2 regions of the Pseudoalteromonas sp. MBR-15 genome follow, and region 2 is predicted to be linked to the other one. Evidence: predicted binding sites of a transcription regulator. Region 2 holds the regulator's gene; the other holds the start of a gene.

Region 1 (10,611 bases), on a different contig from region 2:
CTGTGATCAGGGTCGTTACAATTTACATAACTGGCACGCACTTTAACTTCAATGGTGCAATTGGCCACATTGAACGGCTTTAATGTCACTTGCCTTATTTGGCTAATTAATTGTTCATGAAGGTGCTTTTGCTCTTCAACCGCGCAAATAAACGCAAAGTTTAAGCCTCCTAAATGAGCCAGCTTGTCGACGCCCCCTGAGCGCCCTTTCATATTCAGAACTGCATCTGAGGTGAGCTGCTGTTTGATACGATTGGCCGATTGAGCCAGTAATAAATCACCAAAGTCACGGCCTATGTGCTGGTTAACGGTTTCGAATCCTTCGAGACGAATCACAACCAGCACACAGTTTTTTGAATACGCTTCACTGTATACTGCGAAGCTTTTTTCTAATCCTTTGCGATCGGGAAGCTCTTTTAGCGGGGTTTTATCTAAATCGTCGTGGCGGCTAGGCTCAACGGGAACCTCTTCGTCTTCTGCGGGCTCTTCGTAATTAAAAAAGCCTGACACACTGAGTATAACCACCGACAATACTAACCAATAAAAGGCAATATCAAGTAAAAAATGCGCAGAAAATAACACGGCAAAACAGAGTGCTGCCGACACACTGAGTGTGATTGCTAACCAGTTTGTCGTTCTAAATGCTTGCCACAGATGAAAGCACAGACTTATGGCCAGTAATAAAATAAGCCAAGGTGGCCCTACACTCAGGATTGCTAAGCCTAATACGCCATTAACGACTAGGCTTAACCTTAATACGGGATGATGGGTTACACACAAGGCACATATCATTGCCATAAAAACGGCACCAGCTAAAAAAACTGGTACAACATCACTACTTAAATTTACGAGGCTCGCAGTACTGCTCGCTAAACTGGCAATTAATGACATGTAATCCAAAATGCGTAAAAACTCTCTCTAACTTAGTCTACCCAAAATCCACAGATTTAACAGTTTATTTACGCCAAATTGGTAACTTAATTGCGCAGGATGGGATATTTGCCAATGGGCAATATCGGCACGCGCACCAACTTTAAGCACACCACGATCACTGAGGCCTAATGCCCCCGCTGCATTACGTGTTACCCCAGCTAATGCTTGCTCTGGTGTCATACGGAAAATAGTACATGCCATATTCATCATTAAGTGCAATGAACACAAAGGTGAAGTACCTGGGTTAAAGTCAGTAGAAATTGCGATAGGCACGTGGTATTGCTGTAGTAATTCAATCGGCGGGTATTTTGTTTCACGTAAAAAGTAAAAGGCACCCGGCAAGAGCACTGCCGTCGTGCCAGCGCTAGCCATTGCTTTAATACCCGCTTCATCAAGGTGTTCAATATGATCAGCGGATAAGCCATTAAACTCGGCGACTAACGCAGCACCATGTTGATTAGATAACTGCTCAGCATGAAGCTTCACTGGCAGGTTATGCTTTTTAGCTGCTTCAAAAACGCGTCGAGTTTGCTCGTTACTGAAACCTACATTTTCACAAAAAGCATCAACGGCGTCAGCAAGGTTTCCTGCAACCACTTGTTCTAACATCTCACCGCAGACAAGCTCAATATACTCATCGCTTCGGCCTTTGTATTCCGGCGGTAACGCATGAGCACCTAAGAATGTTGTCTTCACATCGACAGGGTGGTTTTCACCTAATAAGCGAGCAACTTCAAGTAATTTAATTTCGTTTTCACAATCTAAGCCATAACCAGACTTAATTTCTACGGTGGTCACCCCTTCGGCGTACAATGCATTTAAGCGCTCTTTCGCTGCAACAAATAGTGCTTCATGGTCTGCTTCGCGTGTGGCGCGAACCGTACTGGCAATGCCGCCACCGTTTGCTGCAATTTGCTCATAACTCACACCTTGCAGACGTTGTTCAAACTCCTCTGCACGGCTACCAGCAAATACAAGGTGAGTGTGACAATCAATTAACCCTGGTGTTAACCATTGCCCTTTTGCAGATACTGTTGGGGTTGCTAACACATCAAATTGTGGCAAGTCAGCCTGTGATCCTAGCCATGCTATTTTGCCGTCTTTTACAGCAATTGCAGCGTGTTCAAGCGCACCATATGGTGCATCAATTGCAGGGTCCATCGTCGCGATATTGGCATCTGTGATCAATAAATCCCAGTGTGCGTGATCATTATTCGTTGTGTGCATTTTTCACCTATACTGATGCGTCGGGTTTGGTCGTTTGAACCCTGTAACTTGAAATTGTTTAAAGTTTAACAACTCACCTTGTATATACAAGAAAATTATGCCACCTTGAAACACACTAAAAAGTTACCAATAACGTTCTCAGCATGAGTGTTCCTAAGTTTGCGCAAATAAAACAATTTATTCTTGAAAATATCCGCGCTGGTCACTGGCAAGAAAATGACCGTGTACCGTCAGAAAATGAGCTCACTAATCAATTTCAAGTGAGTAGAATGACAGCAAGACGCGCTTTATCAGAACTCACTGAAGCCGGTATTTTAACGCGCAATCAAGGGTTAGGCACATTTGTAGCAAGCTTCAAATCGCAATCTTCATTGCTAGAAATAAAAAACATTGCCGATGAGGTAAAAGCGCGAAATAGTCACTACAGTTGCACTATTTTGGTTATGGAATCGATACGTGCTATCGCCCCTATTGCCATTGCACTGAGTGTTGAAGTAGACAGCCATGTGTATCGCAGTGTTATTGTTCACAATGAAAACGAGCAACCACTGCAAGTTGAAGAGCGTTTCGTGAACCCTTTACTTGCCAAAGACTACTTACAGCAAGATTTTCACAACCAAACACCGCATGAATATTTATCGCGCGTCGCCCCACTCACCGAGGCACGCCACACGGTTGAAGCCGTTATGCCCAACCCTGAAATGTGTGAATGGCTCAACTTATATAACGAAGAGCCTTGTTTGCAAGTAATCCGCCGAACATGGTCATCACAAGGTATTGTGAGCTTTGCACGTCTTGTTTCACCCGGCAGTAAATACCGATTAGGCGGGCATTTAACCTTTAAAAAATAGCTAAATAGCGTGTTGGTAACTAAAGTTGAGCGCTTTAATGGCTTCACCATTAATAATTCGCTCCCCCACCTCATTGCTGGTAAAAGTAGGCGCTGGATTACCCTTCTCACGGCACTTTTCTCGATAGTAATCAGCTTTAGTTGGGTGAGCAGGATTAACGACGTTATAAACACTTTGTGCCACAGGCCAATGCGTAATAACACTAAATATTGCGTTAATTACATCTTGCTGATGAACCATATTAACGATTTGCTCACTTGAGCTAGACAACTCTTTACCTGCCACAAATTGTCCCGGCTCACGTTGTGGACCAACTAAACCAGCCAAACGTAATACTTTTCCACCCGCTTTTAATACGGCTTGCTCTGCATCGTATAGCTGTTGCTGACGGTCTGTTTGACACTCAATAATACTTGCTTCGTTGTAAAGCCCATTATCATTAGCATAAACCCCTGTTGACGAGCACAAAATAAAGCCTTTGCAATGCAATGAATCGGCAAGAGCCAGTCCTGCATTTAAGGTCTCTAAATAATTACTTTGCTGTTGCCTACTACGTGGAGGAATAGCACATACCCACCATGCATTTTCAAGGCTAACATCATGCTTAACTTTTCCCTGCTCAAGTAAGAATTGTCTATGAAAATCAAATTGATGTTCACTACTTCGATGTGTGCCTTGCACATCCCACTGTAATTTTTTGGCTTCAAAGCAAAGTGCCTGACCAAGCCACCCAGCACCAAGTACAACTATTTTATTATCAAAATTAACCATTTAATAATATCGCCTTATCTATATGTAATATTTTATTAATAAGCTTCGCTATGCAATGTAGCGATTTAGGTGCAAATATGATTAGATAACTAACTCTACCCGATAATAAAAACACGTGCACCTATGTTAAATAACCTTTCTTTACGTAAAAAAATATTATTACTCATCGGCGGAACGATAAGTGTATTACTTATCATCGCATCTAGTTTTTTTGTTAGCCATATTGCTGACCTATCACGTCAGGCTATCCAACGCGAAGCGGATAGCTACTTACAAAGTGAGCGGCTTTCAATGCAAAGTTACTTTGCCAAATACGGTAAAGTAGTTGAAACCTTTGTAACCAACCCGCACTTAGTAAATTGGTTTGATAATTGGAACAAGCGCGATCAAAGCCTTGAGAACCAACCCGGATACGACAGCGTTAACCAAGACTTTGTGCGTATTAGTGGCAACGACGACAATATTTTATCTGCCTTCTTCGCATCGGCGACAACCGGTGAGTACTTTAAAGAAAACGAACGCACCACCCACTACAATGGCCAGCCTTATTACGCTTATAAACGTGGCTGGTGGCAAGATGCCTTAAAGATCAACAAATTGTATGTTGGTCCTATTTCTGTTGATTTAACCACAGGCAACGCCTCAGCTGTAGTACAGCAACCTGTTTATAATAAACAAAACAAACTGGTTGGTTTTGGTGGGGTTGATTTACAACTTAACAATATCAACGACATGGTTGAAGATATTCGCTTTAACGGACAAGGGTTTGGCTTTTTACTTGATGGCAACCAAAAGGTGGTTCACTTATCTAAGCGCACCGGCCATAAACTGTCTGTGACAGACGAAGGTCCAAACGGCAAAGAAGGTCTTGATGCCCTCGAAAAACAATTTAGTGACACATCAGGCTTCAGCGAATTAAACCGCACCATGAAAAGCAACAAAGACGGCAGTGGTTTTGTCACCCTAAAAGGCGAGCAATATTACGTTGTATACAACCGCCTTGAATTAGAAAGCCCATACCTTGATTGGTATGTGGGTATTTTAATACCAACCAGCATGATCGAAGAGCCAGTACATGATGCAGTCATGACAACAACGACCTCTGTGATCATCATTTTAGCGATTATTATTGCGATGATCTTCTGGGCTACGCAAATGATCACTAAACCACTGACAAAACTTACTTATATCATGCGTGATATTGCTTCAGGTGATGGTGATTTAACCCAAAAAATCGAAATAAAGAGTCAAGATGAAGTTGGTCAGCTCGCTCACCACATGAATACCTTTATCGATAAATTACGTGCCATGATGCTTAATACAGCAGCCCAAGCTGAGCAGTTAAGCCAAGCGGCTTCACAGCTTAAAATCGTCTCTAAAAAAACCAACGACGAAATTCAGCAAGAAAAACAACAAGTTGACAGTGTTAGCGCCGCAGTAACAGAAATGGCCTCTACGGTACTCGAAATTTCGCGAAATGCGCAACACACCAACAATGCAGCCGAAGAAGTGCAAAGCATTACAGCCGATGGCACCAAGCGTTCAACGCAGGCGCAATCGGTGATGACCGCACTTGCCAGCCACATCGGTGAGGCATCTAAAGTTGTTGCAGGGCTTGAGCAAGAAAGCGGCAATATTGGCGCTGTTGTTGATGTAATCAACTCAATTGCAGAACAAACCAATTTACTGGCACTCAATGCAGCCATTGAAGCGGCGCGTGCAGGTGAGCAAGGGCGAGGCTTTGCGGTGGTTGCTGATGAGGTACGCTCACTGGCAAGTCGTACACAAGAGTCGACCGATGATATTCGTAATATGATCACGCGTTTACAGCAAATAGCTCAAAAAGCATCCACCATGATGCAGCAGGGTCAAGAGCGTGCAGAAGGCTCTGTAGAGCAAACTCAAATTGTACTGCAAGCTCTGCAAGATATTGCAGGCTCAGTGACGAATGTACAAGACCAGAGTCATCAAATTGCGACCTCAACTGAGCAACAAACGGTGGTTGCTGAGGACATTAATAATAGCCTCGCGGCAATTAACCATTTAGTAAATAGTACAGCAGATCATGCACATGAGTTAGCAGACGAAGCACGCGATCTCAATGAGCTAGCTATTTCACTTAATAAAACGGTTAATCAATTTAAGTTGTGATTAGTCATTGAATTGTTCTAGGTGTGTGTTCTTGCTACTTATCATAAGTAACAAATCAGGCACCATGCAGTCGTCAATAAGAAATTTTTAACGCTGCAAACGACAGGTCTAAATCATTCACACTGATTTGAATTGGTATTGAGATAGATTGCAGATGTAATTAAAAACCCGATGTCACCTGAAGATGACATCGGGTTTTTATCGTCAGCCTTCCTTGTTACCTGTGGCGTAACCGCTTTAGTAAGTTCCATAAATAGTTGCCACTGTTGCTCATTCCATGTAGCAACTCCCTTGTTGTTCAGTCCGTGTAATAATTGCGCTTGTACTTGTTCCATTTTGTCACCTCCTTACGCTAGCTTCATCCATATTTGGCTCCTAGCCTAAACCAAAATCCTTGGTGTTTATCCTTTCACTTTATCCATAAAGCGTTGCCATTGTGCGCTTGTCCATAACGCCTTGTTACTTCCTTGCTGTCCTTTGTGCTGTGTTACATTTTCCATACTGTAAATCTCCTTGCAGTGTTGTCATCCATTATTACGTGTGCATTTCCTTGCCGTACACCCATTCCTTTGAACCGTGATTATTATCGCTTACCGATAATATACACAGCATGAATCAAACCTGGAATGTACCCTAATAAGGTTAAAATAATATTAATCCAGAATTGTGCCCCCAAACCTACCTGTAAAAATACGCCAAGAGGCGGAATTAAAACCGAGAAAATAATGCGTATTAAATCCATAACTCACTCCTTGAAAAAGATAAGCCCAGCCAAAGCTGGGCTATGGGGCGTGCTATTATTCAGCAACAATCTTAAGTTCATCGATGACTTTACGCACATCTTCAGCATTTTCAGCAATGCTCACTGCTAATTGCTTTTCTGCATCTGACTTAACCGTACCTTTTAGTGTAACAACGCCTTTATCTGTATCGACATCAATATCAGTGCCGCCTACTTCAGAGTTAAATAAATAACGTGTGGTGATCACTGTACTGATCTTCGCATCAGTTAAGTCACTTTCTACTGAGTCACCTTTATCTGCACTTGCTGCCTTAGACTTCATGTTTTTCACAACCGTTAATTTGTTATCAACAGCAGTTACACCGTCTAGGCTAAGTACAAGCTCTTCGGCTAACTCTTTGTCTAATTCACTATCAACTTTACCGGTTAATACAACTTTGCCGTTTTTTACGTCTGTGTTGATATCAAAATTATTTAGGTTAGTGTTCATAAGAAGCACAGTTTCTGCCTTACCATCAATCCAAGCATCTTTACTTTCATTTTCCCAGTTGCTTGCCTGAGCACTCATACTTGTTGCACCAATTACTAACGCAGCAATCATAGTCTTGTTGAATGTATTCATAATCTTTCTCCTTTTGATTAAAGACGAGATAACTAATGCGACTACGATGCCAACTTTTTATTTTTATATTATTCAATAAGTTAAATAGATATTCAGCCATGATTTATATTCGTTTCGGTAATTATTTACAGACAATTCGGTAAGAAGTTCACTCTGTTATAAAAATGACTAATTAATTGTCAATCTTATTAATCTATGGTTAATTTAACGAATGAAAGCCCACACACAAAAACATAAACCAATGAATATTAATAAAATAATTTTTGGCCTACACTTTGCTTTGTGATTAACATAACTTTAAAACTCAACAGGGAATTATCATGGCCGTCAAACTCGAAGATCGCCCCATCGAGCAAGTAAGAGAAGAAGTAATCGATCAACTTATCTATAACTACAGTCATGCAGTTATTTCAGCAGAAGCATTTGAACGAAGACTAGACCAAGCAATGGAAGCCACCAGCAATGAGGTGTTAATTGAGCTGGTTGCTGACTTAGAGTTAACAGCAGATATTGACTACAAGTCACATAAACATGCGCAGTTTAAACCTCACTATGCACATGGTAGCGATGCAGAAAGCCTGCAACTACGCAGTATTTTAGGTTCCAACGAGCGTAGCGGCCAATGGCTAGTCCCGAAAGAAATTCACCTAACTAACTGTTTAGGCTCAATTGAATTAGACTTTAGTGAAGCCGTTTTTCAGCACCAGCATGTCACCATCTACGTAAACTGTATTTTAGGCAGCGACGAAATCTACGTGCCAGAACATGTAAATGTAGTGTCAAAGTTGTTTAGTGTGGTAGGTAGCGTTGAAAATAAATCGGTTGCACTCAATAAAGGGCAAGGCCCCACAATTACGATAGAAGGTAATGTTTGGCTAGGCTCAGTAGAGATTAAAGTCAAACGCACCATGAAAGAAAAGTTCATCAGCTTTGCCAACAGCCTAAAAGCCAGCTGGAAAGAAATGAATAGAGTGCAATAACGAAATGCGAGTTGCGAAACCCCCTCGCGCGAAATAAATTTCACGCCTACATTAAACCGTAGGCGTTATGCTTGCATGGCGCGTTTGCGCAGCAACGTCTTTTATAAGATTCACGGCTAAAGCCCCCTACAAAAGATACACACTACACTCGTGGGAGGCGTTTTAACTATACAAGCTCGCTTTTCGTCACTCGTTGCCTATAACCTTTCACGGCTAAAGCCCTTCCTACAAGTGATGCACACTTCACTCGTGGGAGGCGTTTTAACTATACAAGCTCGCATCTCGCTTCTCGTCACTCGTTGCTTACAACCCTTTCACGGCTAAAGCCCCTCCTACAAGTGATGCACACTACACACGTAGGAGGCGTTTTAACGCCGAAAAAGCAAACCTTTTAAGCGGTATTAACAACCATCTCGATTTAGCTCGCATCTCGCTTTTCGCAGCTCGTTGCTTACAACCTCTTCGCGCGAAATAAATTTCACGCCTACATTAAACCGTAGGCGTTATGTTTACATGGCGCGTTTGCGCAGCAACGTCTTTTATAAAACGGCTAAAGCCCCACCTACAAGTGACACACATCACACGTGGGAGGTGTTTTAACACCAAAAAAGCAAACCTGTTCAGCGGCATTAAACAACCATCTCGATTTAGCTGTACTAGCTCGCATCTCGCCTTTCGTAACTCGTTGCTTACACCCTTTCACGGCTAAAGCCCCTCCTACAAGTGACACACATCTCACACGTGGGAGGCGTTTTAACGCCGAAAAAGCAAACCTTTTAAGCGACATTAAACACCCTTCACGGTTTAGCTCGCATCTCGCTTTTCGTCACTCGTTGCTTATTAATCTCGCTTCTCGTTACTTATTTCGCTCGTACTTCGCTGCTCGTTTTTTTCATCGCTAAAGATCATTATTTCTTTCACTTGGGATGTCACTGAAATATTCGACAAACTCGACTTCAAAGCCTGCGGGGTCAATAAAATACACGTTTTTTCGGTAAGGGTTTTCAGGGCCTAATTTATCCACTTCGTAGCCTGCATCTACAAGGCGTTCAATCACGGCATTAATATCGTGTGTCACATAAGCAAAGTGAGCAAGGCCCACTTGATGGCCCGATAAATCGCGATTTTCATCTTCACCATTATCGCTGAATGCGATGTACTGGTAATCATCACCAAAGTGCAGCCATTTACGCGGCTTTCCAGACCAGGTGCTGTCGCCTTGGCTTCTTACTCGCCAATGAGGGAACGCGGCTTTATAAAAATGCAGCATGGCGTCAACATTACTTACGACTAGGTTTATGTGTTCTAAATGCATAGCGAATTTCCTTTTAAATTATGAAACTGCCAGTACGATAAAACCTAAAGTTTAGTTGAGGTAAAGCATTTTTTAATAAAAAAGCCCCACTTTATTAAGTGAGGCTTTATGATGCTTCGTTGCGTGTTAGCTTCCTGCTATCTGCATTTGTTCAATCAGTACAGAGCCCGTTTGAATCCCGCCACGACGTTCAATATCGCCACCCAGCCCGACAACCGCTTTAAACATATCTTTAAGGTTGCCTGCGATTGTTATCTCGCTGACAGGGTATTGAATCTCGCCGTTTTCTACCCAAAAGCCCGCTGCGCCACGCGAGTAATCACCTGTTACCGTGTTGACCCCCTGCCCCATGAGTTCTGTAACTAATAAGCCGGTGCCCATGGTGTTTAACAGCGCTTTTAAATCAGCGTGCGTTTGCTCAACTAACCAGTTGTGGATCCCGCCCGCATGACCGGTTGGTGCCATTGATAATTTACGAGCCGCATAGCTTGCTAATAGGTAAGTTTGCAGCTCACCGCCTTGAATAATTTCACGGTCGACTGTTTTTAAGCCTTCTGCATCAAACGGTGATGAAGCAAGGCCTTTTAATAAATGCGGACGCTCAGAAATATTCACACAATCGCTGAACACTTTGGTGCCTAAACTATCGAGTAAAAAGCTCGATTTACGATAAAGTGCACCACCGCCAATCGCCGACACTAAATGGCCAAACAACGAGTTGGCAATATCTGCTCTAAAAATAACGGGCACTTTCATGGTACCGAGTTTTTGACTATTAAGTTTAGCGAGTGTTTCTGTAGCCGCTTCAAGACCCACTTTTGCAGCATCGTTTAAATCGTCTTTATGGCGAGCAACAGTGTATGCAGAGTCACGCTGCATTTGCTCACCTTCTTTGCCAATCACCATGGTGCTTATACTGTGGCGAGTACGCGGGTAACCGGCAATCATGCCATGGCTGTTACCATATACGCGAAGCCCTTGGTGAGACGAAAAGCTCGCACCATCAGAATTTACAATACG
Region 2 (10,611 bases):
AATAACTGCGATTATTTCGCTCTAAGTGAGGGAGCCATGTTTGTACAAAGGTTTGAATTTGCCATGTAAACTTTTGCACTATGCTGTGACTAGCAAGGTAATCTTTTACTGGTTGGTCTAAGCCTGTCAGTGGTTTTAGATCCGGTTCCCAGTGTGGATTCGGTAAAAAGCGAGCATCAAATACGTAATCAGCTTCTTTTGGAATACCGTGCTTAAAGCCAAACGACATAAAAGTAATAATGAGCTTTTTGTCTTTTTTACCCAGTATTTTTTCGCGAATAGATTCGGCAAGCTGATGCACGCTGAGATCGGTCGTATCAATCATAAAATCGGCACGGGTGATCAAAACATCCAGTAATACTTTTTCTTGTTTAATCGCTAAATCAAGCGGCAGCGAGTCAATCGATAATGGGTGTAAGCGGCGTGTTTCAGAGAATCGTTTGATCAGTGTTTGATCATCACTATCTAAATAAAACAACGTGGGTTTTGCAAAGCCCGGTAAATACTCAAGAATATCGTTAAATTCTTGCTGTTCTTTCGGCAGGTTACGCACATCGATACTTACAGCAATTTTGTCGTAATTATCTGACACACTGCGTACTAACGAAGGAAGTAGGTTTACAGGAATATTATCAACGCAGTAATAGCCTAAGTCTTCAAGTACTCGTAAAGCGACCGATTTACCTGAACCAGAGCGACCGCTGATAATAATTAATTCCATTTATGCCTCTGATGCAATGACTTTAAACAGATCACTATCTGTTTTAGCACTGCGTAGCTGTTTACAAAATTCTTTGTCTTTAAGTCTATCAGCAATTGTTGATAAGGTCTTTAGATGAAGTTGACAGTCACCATCTGGTACGATGAGTGCGACAAAAATATCCACTGGACGATTATCAATTGCGTCAAAATTTATAGGTGACTCACTCACAATTACAAATGCGTGTGGCTGATCTGCACCGCTCATACGACCATGTGGAATCGCAATACCTCGGCCAATACCCGTGCTGCCCAATTTTTCTCTGTTCAATAGGGCATTGAGTATATCTTGCTGAGATAAATGAGGGAGCTGCTCATGAGCCAGTTCGCTGATAAATTCGAGAATTCTTTTTTTGCTATTAAAAAGGACCGCAGCTTTGCTGCAGTCCTGGTTAGTAAGTGAACTAAGTTTCATAATTTAGTGTCGAGCTAATTTCTCTTTGTGTTTAATTACTTGACGATCAAGTTTATCGATTAACGAGTCGATGGCTGCATACATATCTTGGTGTTCAGTAGAGGCAAATAACTCGCCTCCGTTTACATGTAAAGTTGCTTCTGCTTTTTGGCTTAGTTTTTCTACATCTAGAATGACATGAACATTATTAATGTGGTCAAAATGCCTTTCTAGTTTCGCAAACTTGGTGTTTACATAGTCTCTTAATGAATCTGTGATTTCTACATGACGACCAGTTAAATTTAGTTGCATAAGCATTTTCCTTCTATGTAAAACGTCTAAATCAGACTCTTACGCTGATTCGACGGAGGTATTGCTAGAGACTCTCGATATTTTGCTATTGTCCGTCTAGCTACTTTAATTCCTTGCTCAGCCAATATATCTGCAATTTTGCTATCACTCAATGGTTTAGCTGTGTTTTCTGCGGCGATTAGCTTTTTGATTAAAGCGCGAATTGCCGTAGATGAACACTCACCCCCATTTTCAGTGCTTACATGGCTGGAGAAGAAATATTTCAACTCAAAAATTCCCCGCGGGGTATGCATGTATTTTTGTGTTGTTACTCGCGAAATTGTTGATTCATGCATTTCGACCATTTCTGCGACATCATTTAATACCATGGGTTTCATGGCCTCAGGACCATGTTCAAAGAAAGCCTGTTGTTGTTGAACAATACAGTTAGTCACTTTTAATAACGTGTCATTACGGCTTTCTAAGCTTTTAATAAACCATTTTGCTTCTTGTAAATGAGAGCGAATAAATTGGCTATCACTGCTTGATTTTACAGAACGTGACATCGCCGCATAGTGGCTATTCACTCTGATTTTCGGCATGCAGTCTGGGTTTAGTTCAACTACCCAACGGCCTTTTATTTTTTTTACGGATACATCGGGTATCACGTATTCAGATTCTTCTCTAACAATGGTATCCGCAGGCTTTGGATTTAAGCTGTGGATCAATGTCATGACTTCTTTCAGCTCACTTTCTTTAAGCTTAGTCTTTTTCATCAAAGTGCGATAGTCACGACTCGCTAATAATTCAATATGTTCTGATAACACCATTTTAGTTTCAGCTAAATAGGGGGTGTCAGCATCGAATTGGCGTAATTGAATACACAAACATTCTTGTAAACTACGGGCGCCAATACCGACAGGATCGAATAATTGAATTCTTTTTAAGACAGCTTCGACTTCATCAAGTTCGATTTCTTCTTCATCGTTATTTTGATTGAAGCTTTCAACAATGTCTTCGCAGCTTACGGTTAAAATACCCGAATCATCAATTGCCTCAACAATCGCAACGGCAATCGCTTCGTCTGTTGGGCTGAATGGAGTCAGTTGTAACTGCCACATTAGGTATTCGTGGAGAGTTTCGGTTGATGCGCCTTGGTAAATTGACTCATCTTCAGGCATTGGACCTGAGGAACTTGATGGGGCAGCACTCATGTACTCATCCCACGTAACATCCATTGCTAAGTCGTCACTTACGGTGTCTTTGTTGAGGGCATCACTGCTTTCTTGCTCGTACTCGCTCGCAGCTTCGTCAGCCGACGCGCTTAGTTGGGTATCGTCAGATTCGGCTTTTTGCTCGTTTTTGCCAATACTCTCTTCTGCATAATCTGCTTCTTCAACTTCAAGCAAAGGGTTAGAGTCTAACGCTTCTTGAATTTCTTGCTGGAGATCCAATGTACTGAGCTGCAACAAACGGATAGCCTGTTGCAGTTGTGGAGTCATTGTAAGTTGCTGGCCCATGCGCAGCTGTAATGATTGCCTCATGTATCCCTAACAATCCTTTTTAGTCTTATCAAACAATAGAACGATGCCGTTAACTATTTATTTGATTTATTGTCATTGTTATAAGTCTAGCAGATGCTCTAGTCGGTGGCGTATTTAAAGCCTGAATTGCTCGCCTAGATACACATCGCGTACAGTTTGGTCGGCTAACACATGTTCAGGTGTACCTGATGCAATTAGCTCCCCATGAGAAACAATGTAGGCTTTTTCACAAACATCAAGGGTTTCTCTCACATTGTGGTCAGTAATTAATACACCAATACCACGATTTTTTAAGTGCTCAATAATTTTCTTTATATCTAACACTGAAATAGGATCAACACCAGCAAAAGGCTCATCGAGCAAAATAAATTTAGGGTCAGCGGCCAGTGCACGTGCTATTTCAACACGACGGCGTTCACCCCCTGACAATGCCATACCTTGGCTGTCACGAATGTGTTGAATGCTAAATTCATCAAGTAAACTGTTAAGTGTTTCTTCGCGGCCTTGTTTATTGAGATCTTTACGGGTCTCTAAAATGGCCATTAAGTTTTGATAAACAGTCAGTTTTCTAAAAATCGATGATTCTTGTGGCAAATAGCCAATACCTAAGCGAGCGCGGCTGTGCATTGGCAATAAGGTGATGTCGTTATCATCAATGCTTATTTTACCTTTGTCACTGGGCACTAATCCCACAATCATGTAAAAGGTGGTTGTTTTACCTGCGCCATTTGGCCCAAGTAAACCGACAATGCTGCCAGCTTCTACCTCAAGGCCTACATTTTTTACAACTTGGCGACCCTTATAGCTTTTAGCTAATAGCTCTGCTTTTAGTGTGCTCATGGCTGGCCTTCATCGTTCTTTTTGTTATCAACAGGCACTAAAATAGTGTGTACACGATCGGTCGAGTTTTCATCTTTCTCGGCACTTATCAGTTGCTGTTCCATATCGTATGTAATGCTCTTGGCACTGACTTTTTGGCCTGCTTGAGTCACTTGTGCATTGCCAACGAGTGTTAATAAGCGTTTAGCAACATCGTATCGAACTTCTTCAGCACTGGCGCTCATAATAGTGCCGTCAGCTTGTTTTTCTTCAAAGTAAGCGGGCTTTCCTGTGGCAATAATTAATTCAACCGTGCCTTCAACTTCACCTGCATGTGCTTCGAGTCGATCCGCTGTAATACGACGGTTACCATGTATGATCTCGACATTATCTTCGAAGATACCAATGCCATTTTTTAGCTGACCTTCTTGGCGATCAGAGCTAATGCTGATTGGTGTGCCAGCCTGCTCAGCAGCTGCGCCAGAAAACGCAATCAATAAGCTTGGGATCAGGAGTAATTTCTTAAGTTTATTGGTCATAGTATATGGTTCGTGTATGGTTAGTTAACTCAACAATTTCGGCTTTTAAATCGGCTTTTAAACCTTTACCGGTAATTTTTAAATTCGGCCCTGTCAGCGTGACAGGTTGCTTAGAAAACATGGTCATTTTGTCAATGTCTATGTTAATGTTCTCAGCTTTAATATCTTCGATCATGCCATTATGGGTAAGGTTTTTAGCAACCACATCCCCTTCGAATACAAGCTGATCGTTTTCATATAACGTGGCTTCTTTGGCTTTTACTTGCCAAACTTGCTGATCACCGTAAATGGTGAAAATGGGTTGCTCAAAAAAGGTAAACCCGAGCTGTTGATACAGCTCCATTTTAGCAGCGGCCACTTTATGACTGATTTTACCTTGATCATCATAGGCTGTTTGCTTTAATGCGATTGCGGTGTAATCAGGTGTAGCGATAATCTCGTCTTCACTGAGCACTGTGTTTGTCGGTTGATTAAAGTACGGATACCATAACCAAACCATGCTACAAACAAAAACAATACTTAGTAAAATACGGGCTATATTCATGCGCTCGTTCCATCGCTAGTTAGCGGTTTGCCATTTTCTAGCATTAATAAATCAGTTAGTTCACGCACAGCTCCAAAGCCACCAGGTAACAGGGTGGTGTAATGAGCCAGTTTTTTGATTAATGGATGAGCATCATTAACAGCAACGGCAAATCCGACTTTTTCCATAACCGGTAAGTCTGGACCATCGTCACCAATATAGGCAATTTGCTCATCTGTTAAGCTAAGTTTATCTTTTAACTCTTGATAAGCAATGAGCTTATTCTCTTGGCCCTGATAAATATGTTGTACCGTAAGGCTAGTCATTCGCTGCTGAACTATTTGTGAATGGCGTCCCGTGATTACGGCCACCTGAAAACCACTATTGATAAGGGCTTTAATGCCGAATCCATCTTTTGTATTGAAAGCTTTAAGCTCTTCGCCTTGATTGCCCAAATAAATACGGCCATCTGAAAAAACACCATCAATATCACAAATAAGCAGTTTTATTTTTTGAGCACGTTGACTCACGTCTGTGCTTACTGGTTGGTAAAGCTCAGCAAATGTCATGCTTAAAGTACTCCTGCTTTTAAAAGGTCTTGCATGTTAAGCGCGCCAATGGGGGTGTTGCTTTTGTCGATTACAATCAAACCATTAATACGTTTACGTTCCATAATATTAAGCGCTTCTGCGGCCAGCATATCAGCGTGTGCAGTTGTGCATGAGCGAGTCATTACTTGGCTAATTGCGGTGCTGTGAATATCAACTCGTTGCTCTAAAATACGACGTAAATCACCATCAGTAAAAAGTCCCGATAGTGTGTTGTCATCACCAACAATTGCGGTCATACCGAGGCCTTTAGCCGACATTTCAATTAATGCATCTTTGATACTTTGCGATTCATTAACAATGGGAGTGGCCTCACCTGCGTGCATAACATCACTAAGACAAAGTAATAAACGTTTTCCTAAGCTTCCGCCCGGGTGAGAAAGTGCAAAATCGTCTGCTGTAAAACCTCTTGCCTCAAGCAGTGCTACAGCCATTGCATCGCCCATGACTAGCGTTGCCGTTGTGCTGGCTGTTGGCGCAAGGCCCAGTGGGCAAGCTTCTTTGCTTACTTTAATACACACATGTACGTCAGAAAGCGTGGCCATTGTTGAGTCTGGGTTACCTGTTAGCGAAATCATTTTTGCGCCAATGCGCTTAATGACAGGAATAATACTGACAACTTCGCTCGTTTCCCCTGAATTTGAAATGCACATAACCACGTCATCACGGGTAATCATACCAAGGTCACCGTGGCTTGCTTCACCTGGGTGAACAAAAAATGCAGGTGTTCCTGTGCTGGCGAGTGTGGCAGCAATTTTATTACCTACGTGGCCTGACTTGCCCATGCCAATAACGATAATTCGCCCAGTACATTGGAACATTAATTGACAGGCATTATTGAAATGCTGGTCAATGTATTGATCAATTTCTTTTAATGCTTGCGCTTCAATTTCGAGTACGCGCTTGCCTTGCGCGATAAAGCTATGTTGCGTCATTGATTATCCTATTTGGCTGAAAATATAGCCTTGATATGCAATAAATGCGACTAACAAAAAGCCACCTTCAATTCTATTGATACGACGTGCACCTTTTAAGTTCAATGACATGGCAATTAACACAATGGTGGCCGCTATCATAATAAGTGCATCGCGGTTAGCGGCTGATGGGTCGATAACCGATGGATTAATAATACCTGCCAGTGGCAGTACAGCCAGCAAATTAAAAATATTTGAGCCAACAATGTTGCCCAGTGCTAAATCGTCTTCATTTTTTAAGACACCTGCAATACAGGCAGCAAGCTCAGGTAAACTGGTACCAATAGCAATAATTGTTAAACCAATAACCAGATCAGAAAGACCAAAATATTTGGCAATATCAACCGCCGAACCCACTAGAAAGTGTGAGCTAATTGGTAGCAAAATCATGCCGACCACAAGCCATAATACTGCCGAACGCGTGCTGACATTATCGGGCACATCTTCACAGGCTTCACTAACAAAAGGGTCATCTTGATTTTTTGCTCGCAATGAAATGATCACTAATCCGGCAATAAATACGGCAAAAGCAAGTATTAAAGCAATCCCTTCGGCGAATGAAAAATAGTTGTCTGAAAATACATACCACGCGCCAATCGATACGATTAACACAAGTGGCATTTCGCGTTTTAGCGTCATTGAAGAAACAGACAGAGGACGTAATAGGGCCGTGACCCCCAGTACAAGCAGAATGTTGGTAATATTAGAGCCAATAGCGTTTCCGACAGCGGTATCTGTTTTGTTTGCAAGTGCTGCAGATGCCGACACCATCATTTCAGGTGCTGATGACCCCATAGCCACAACCGTTAAACCGATAATTAGGGTGGGGATCCCCATATTTTTTGCCAGCGCGGCTGCCCCATAAACAAAACGATCGGCACTCCAAACGAGTGCTGCAAAACCAATAATTAAAATGACAAAAGAAGTCACCATTGTGATACGCCAATATTACTTAAACAGATGACTGCAAATAGTAACAAAACCGAACCTGAAAGTATAAGTAAAAGAATGAGCTGGCAATGATTAAGGGCGGTGTTGTTACAATCTTAATTTAAGCGGGGGTTAAGCCATACGTTATTAGTCTTAGATTCATTTGATAGTAAATATTACAAAATTTTACGATTTGTTTTTTCCATCTTGACTAAAAAACCCTTAAAATGGCAGAACTAGTGAAAAAAGTTATGGAGAGCGACTTGTCGCAATCAATAGTAGAAATCAAGGATGTAACCTTTTCACGGGGCGATAGAATCATATATAAAAATATGAGTTTTAACATTCCGAAAGGCAAAATAACCGCTATCATGGGACCCAGCGGCATTGGTAAAACCACCATGTTGCGTTTAATTGGCGGTCAACTTAAGCCTGATTCTGGTGACATTTTATTTGAGGGCAACAGTATTCCAAGCATGTCGCGCAAGGAGCTGTACGCTGCCCGAACCAAAATGAGTATGCTGTTTCAAAGCGGCGCTTTATTTACCGATATGTCTGTATTTGACAATATCGCTTTTCCTTTGCGTGAACATACTCAACTTAGTGAAGATCTTATTCGCCTTGTCGTGCTCATGAAATTACAAGCGGTTGGTTTGCGTGGTGCGCAAGACTTAATGCCTTCAGAGTTATCTGGAGGAATGGCACGCCGTGCGGCGTTAGCGCGCTCTATTGCGCTTGACCCCGAACTTATCATGTATGATGAGCCATTCGCTGGCCAAGACCCAATTTCAATGGGGGTGCTGGTTAAGTTGATAAAGTCATTAAACCAAGTGTTAGGTTTATCTTCATTAATTGTGACGCACGATGTGACAGAAGTACTCAGTATTGCTGATCATGTCATTATTATTGCTGATCAAGGCGTGATTGGTGAAGGCTCGCCTGAGCAAATGCTAAATCATCAATCAGAGCTTGTTCAGCAGTTCTTAAAAGGGTTGTCGGATGGTCCTGTCCCATTTCATTATCCTGCTCCTGCGTATGAAGAAGAGTTGTTAGGAGTACACCATGCTTGATCTATTACAGAGGTTAGGTCACAAAACGCTAGGGCGTTTTGCTGCGCTTGGTCGCTCTACGCAAATGCTGTTTGGCGCTTTGGTGAGTGTGCCAAACGTTAAAAAAGGCACGCCATTACTGATCCGCCAATTGTATATGGTCGGGTCACAGTCATTACTCATTATCATGGTATCTGGCTTATTTATCGGTATGGTGCTCGCGCTGCAGGGCTACACCGTATTAGTTGGCTATGGCGCCGAAGACAGTTTAGGTCCCTTAGTGGCGCTGAGTTTGCTTCGTGAGTTAGGGCCTGTTGTCACCGCTTTGTTATTTGCAGGTCGAGCAGGCAGTGCGCTGACCGCTGAAATTGGTTTAATGAAAGCCACAGAGCAATTATCAAGCTTAGAAATGATGGCGATAGACCCACTGAAACGCATTATTGCACCGCGTTTTTGGGCGGGCTTTATAAGCATGCCATTGTTGGCTCTTATTTTTTCTGCCGTCGCTATTATTGGGGCGCATTTAGTGGGGGTTGATTGGCTAGGTGTTGACTCAGGTAGTTTCTGGTCGATTATGCAATCGCAAGTGTCATTTCAAGAAGACATTGTAAATGGCATGATTAAAAGTTTTGTTTTTGCCATGATTGTGACGTGGATTGCGCTTTACAAGGGCTATGACTGTATTCCTACTTCTGAGGGGATCAGCAAAGCGACAACAGAAACCGTTGTGCACTCGTCACTGGCAGTTTTAGGTTTTGACTTTATTTTAACAGCGGTAATGTTTACCAGCTAATTAGGGTATAAAGATGAATTCACGGAAATTAGAAATTTTAGTTGGCTTTTTTGTAGCCCTTGGTATTGCTGCGTTTGCTTTATTAGCATTTAAAGTGGCTAACGCTGGCATTAGTGGTAACGGTGAAACTTACCAACTGAATGCAAAGTTTGAAAATATTGGCTCTTTAAAAGCCCGTGCCCCAATTAAAGTCGGGGGCGTGGTGATTGGACGTGTTGAGTCTATTTCAATTCACCCAAAAGAGTTTGTGCCAGTGGTTAATATGGCCATTGACGCCAATTATTTATGTAAGTTTTCAGACACAACGTCTATCTCTATCTTAACATCAGGGATTTTGGGTGAGCAGTATTTGGGGATTAATCCTGTTATTGCACCGCAATCTGCTGAACAACGTTGTATGGGTGAAGATGTGACTGTGGATGAGCAAGATGCAGGATTGGATGATTTGTTCGGTGTTGAAAGTAGAGCGCTCGCCGATGGTGACTTTATTACCGATACAAAATCAGCGTTAGTATTAGAAGAGTTGATTGGTCAGTTCTTATTCAACCAGGGTGGTGAATAATTATGTTTAAGAAATTTTTAATCTGTTTGGCTGTGGTATTTGCGTTTAATACACAGGCCGCTGAACCCGAGGTTGATTTAAAAGACCCTTATAAAATGGTGCGTAAAGTGTCTGATAACACTTTTGCAAGAATCACCAACGATCAACCACTAATAGAGAAAGACAAAGAGTATCTTCGTACCATTGTTGAAGAAGAGTTAATGCCCTACATTGATTACAAATACGCGGCATTGCGTGTATTGGGTAATCATGTCTCAAAAGTGCGTGCGATTGAAGATAAAGAAGAAAAAGCCAAAGCGATTAAAGAGCTTCAGCGCTTTATCGATGTATTTCAAAAATATTTGATCGCCACATACGCCGGTGTGTTTACTCAGTACACCAATCAAAGTGTCGAGTTTGCACCTGCGCAGCCGTTTAAAGGCCAAGATGTTGTCGTTGTAAAAACGAAGATTGTTGAACCAGGTAAACCTGATATTAAAATCGATTTTAAAGTACGCGAAGACAGAGATGGAAATTGGCGTGCATACGATATGATTGCTGAGGGCATCAGTTTACTAGATGCTAAGCAAAGCGAAATGCAAGGTATCCTTCGCCAGCAAGGTATTGAGTATGTGAGTGACTTACTTGAGCAAAAGAGCCAGCTTCCTGTTCAGTTTAGAGGCGAAGGTGGTGATGAGTAAAATATCGATTACTCAGCTTGAAGATAACCAGTTTCGAGTCAGTGGTGAACTGACTCGAAATTCAATCGGCCATGAACGCCTTCTTAACGCTAAGCCAGAATCTAAGCATAAAACATGGTATTTTGACCTTTCTGATGTATCGAGGG

Evidence for each region. Region 2 encodes sigma-54, which starts transcription at its own class of promoters, with help from an activator protein. Its sites were predicted from a motif close to GTTGGCACGNNNNTNGNNT; they were not measured.
Region 1: ACSSVW_RS20015 (LiaF domain-containing protein) is a predicted target of sigma-54. The motif match lies at 7,559-7,577, and genes of this name have one in related genera.

The regions. Positions count from the first base shown of each region.
Region 1 covers NZ_JBRJHH010000024.1:1,276-11,886, forward strand. Annotated here, with positions in the region: gene ACSSVW_RS19975 (EAL domain-containing protein) at 1-797, opposite strand, end outside; gene hutI (imidazolonepropionase) at 918-2,159, opposite strand; gene hutC (histidine utilization repressor) at 2,303-3,010, shown strand; gene ACSSVW_RS19990 (Rossmann-fold NAD(P)-binding domain-containing protein) at 3,011-3,781, opposite strand; gene ACSSVW_RS19995 (methyl-accepting chemotaxis protein) at 3,905-5,932, shown strand; gene ACSSVW_RS20000 (hypothetical protein) at 6,046-6,267, opposite strand; gene ACSSVW_RS20005 (YqaE/Pmp3 family membrane protein) at 6,516-6,674, opposite strand; gene ACSSVW_RS20010 (BON domain-containing protein) at 6,730-7,296, opposite strand; gene ACSSVW_RS20015 (LiaF domain-containing protein) at 7,617-8,276, shown strand; gene ACSSVW_RS20020 (VOC family protein) at 9,175-9,591, opposite strand; gene pmbA (metalloprotease PmbA) at 9,718-10,611, opposite strand, start outside.
Region 2 covers NZ_JBRJHH010000003.1:320,955-331,565, reverse strand. Annotated here, with positions in the region: gene rapZ (RNase adapter RapZ) at 1-721, opposite strand, end outside; gene ptsN (PTS IIA-like nitrogen regulatory protein PtsN) at 722-1,174, opposite strand; gene hpf (ribosome hibernation promoting factor) at 1,178-1,465, opposite strand; gene ACSSVW_RS06545 (RNA polymerase factor sigma-54) at 1,492-2,988, opposite strand; gene lptB (LPS export ABC transporter ATP-binding protein) at 3,103-3,828, opposite strand; gene lptA (lipopolysaccharide transport periplasmic protein LptA) at 3,825-4,346, opposite strand; gene lptC (LPS export ABC transporter periplasmic protein LptC) at 4,336-4,890, opposite strand; gene kdsC (3-deoxy-manno-octulosonate-8-phosphatase KdsC) at 4,887-5,438, opposite strand; gene ACSSVW_RS06520 (KpsF/GutQ family sugar-phosphate isomerase) at 5,441-6,412, opposite strand; gene ACSSVW_RS06515 (calcium/sodium antiporter) at 6,416-7,384, opposite strand; gene ACSSVW_RS06510 (ATP-binding cassette domain-containing protein) at 7,633-8,451, shown strand; gene mlaE (lipid asymmetry maintenance ABC transporter permease subunit MlaE) at 8,444-9,223, shown strand; gene mlaD (outer membrane lipid asymmetry maintenance protein MlaD) at 9,237-9,785, shown strand; gene ACSSVW_RS06495 (MlaC/ttg2D family ABC transporter substrate-binding protein) at 9,788-10,465, shown strand; gene ACSSVW_RS06490 (STAS domain-containing protein) at 10,458-10,611, shown strand, end outside.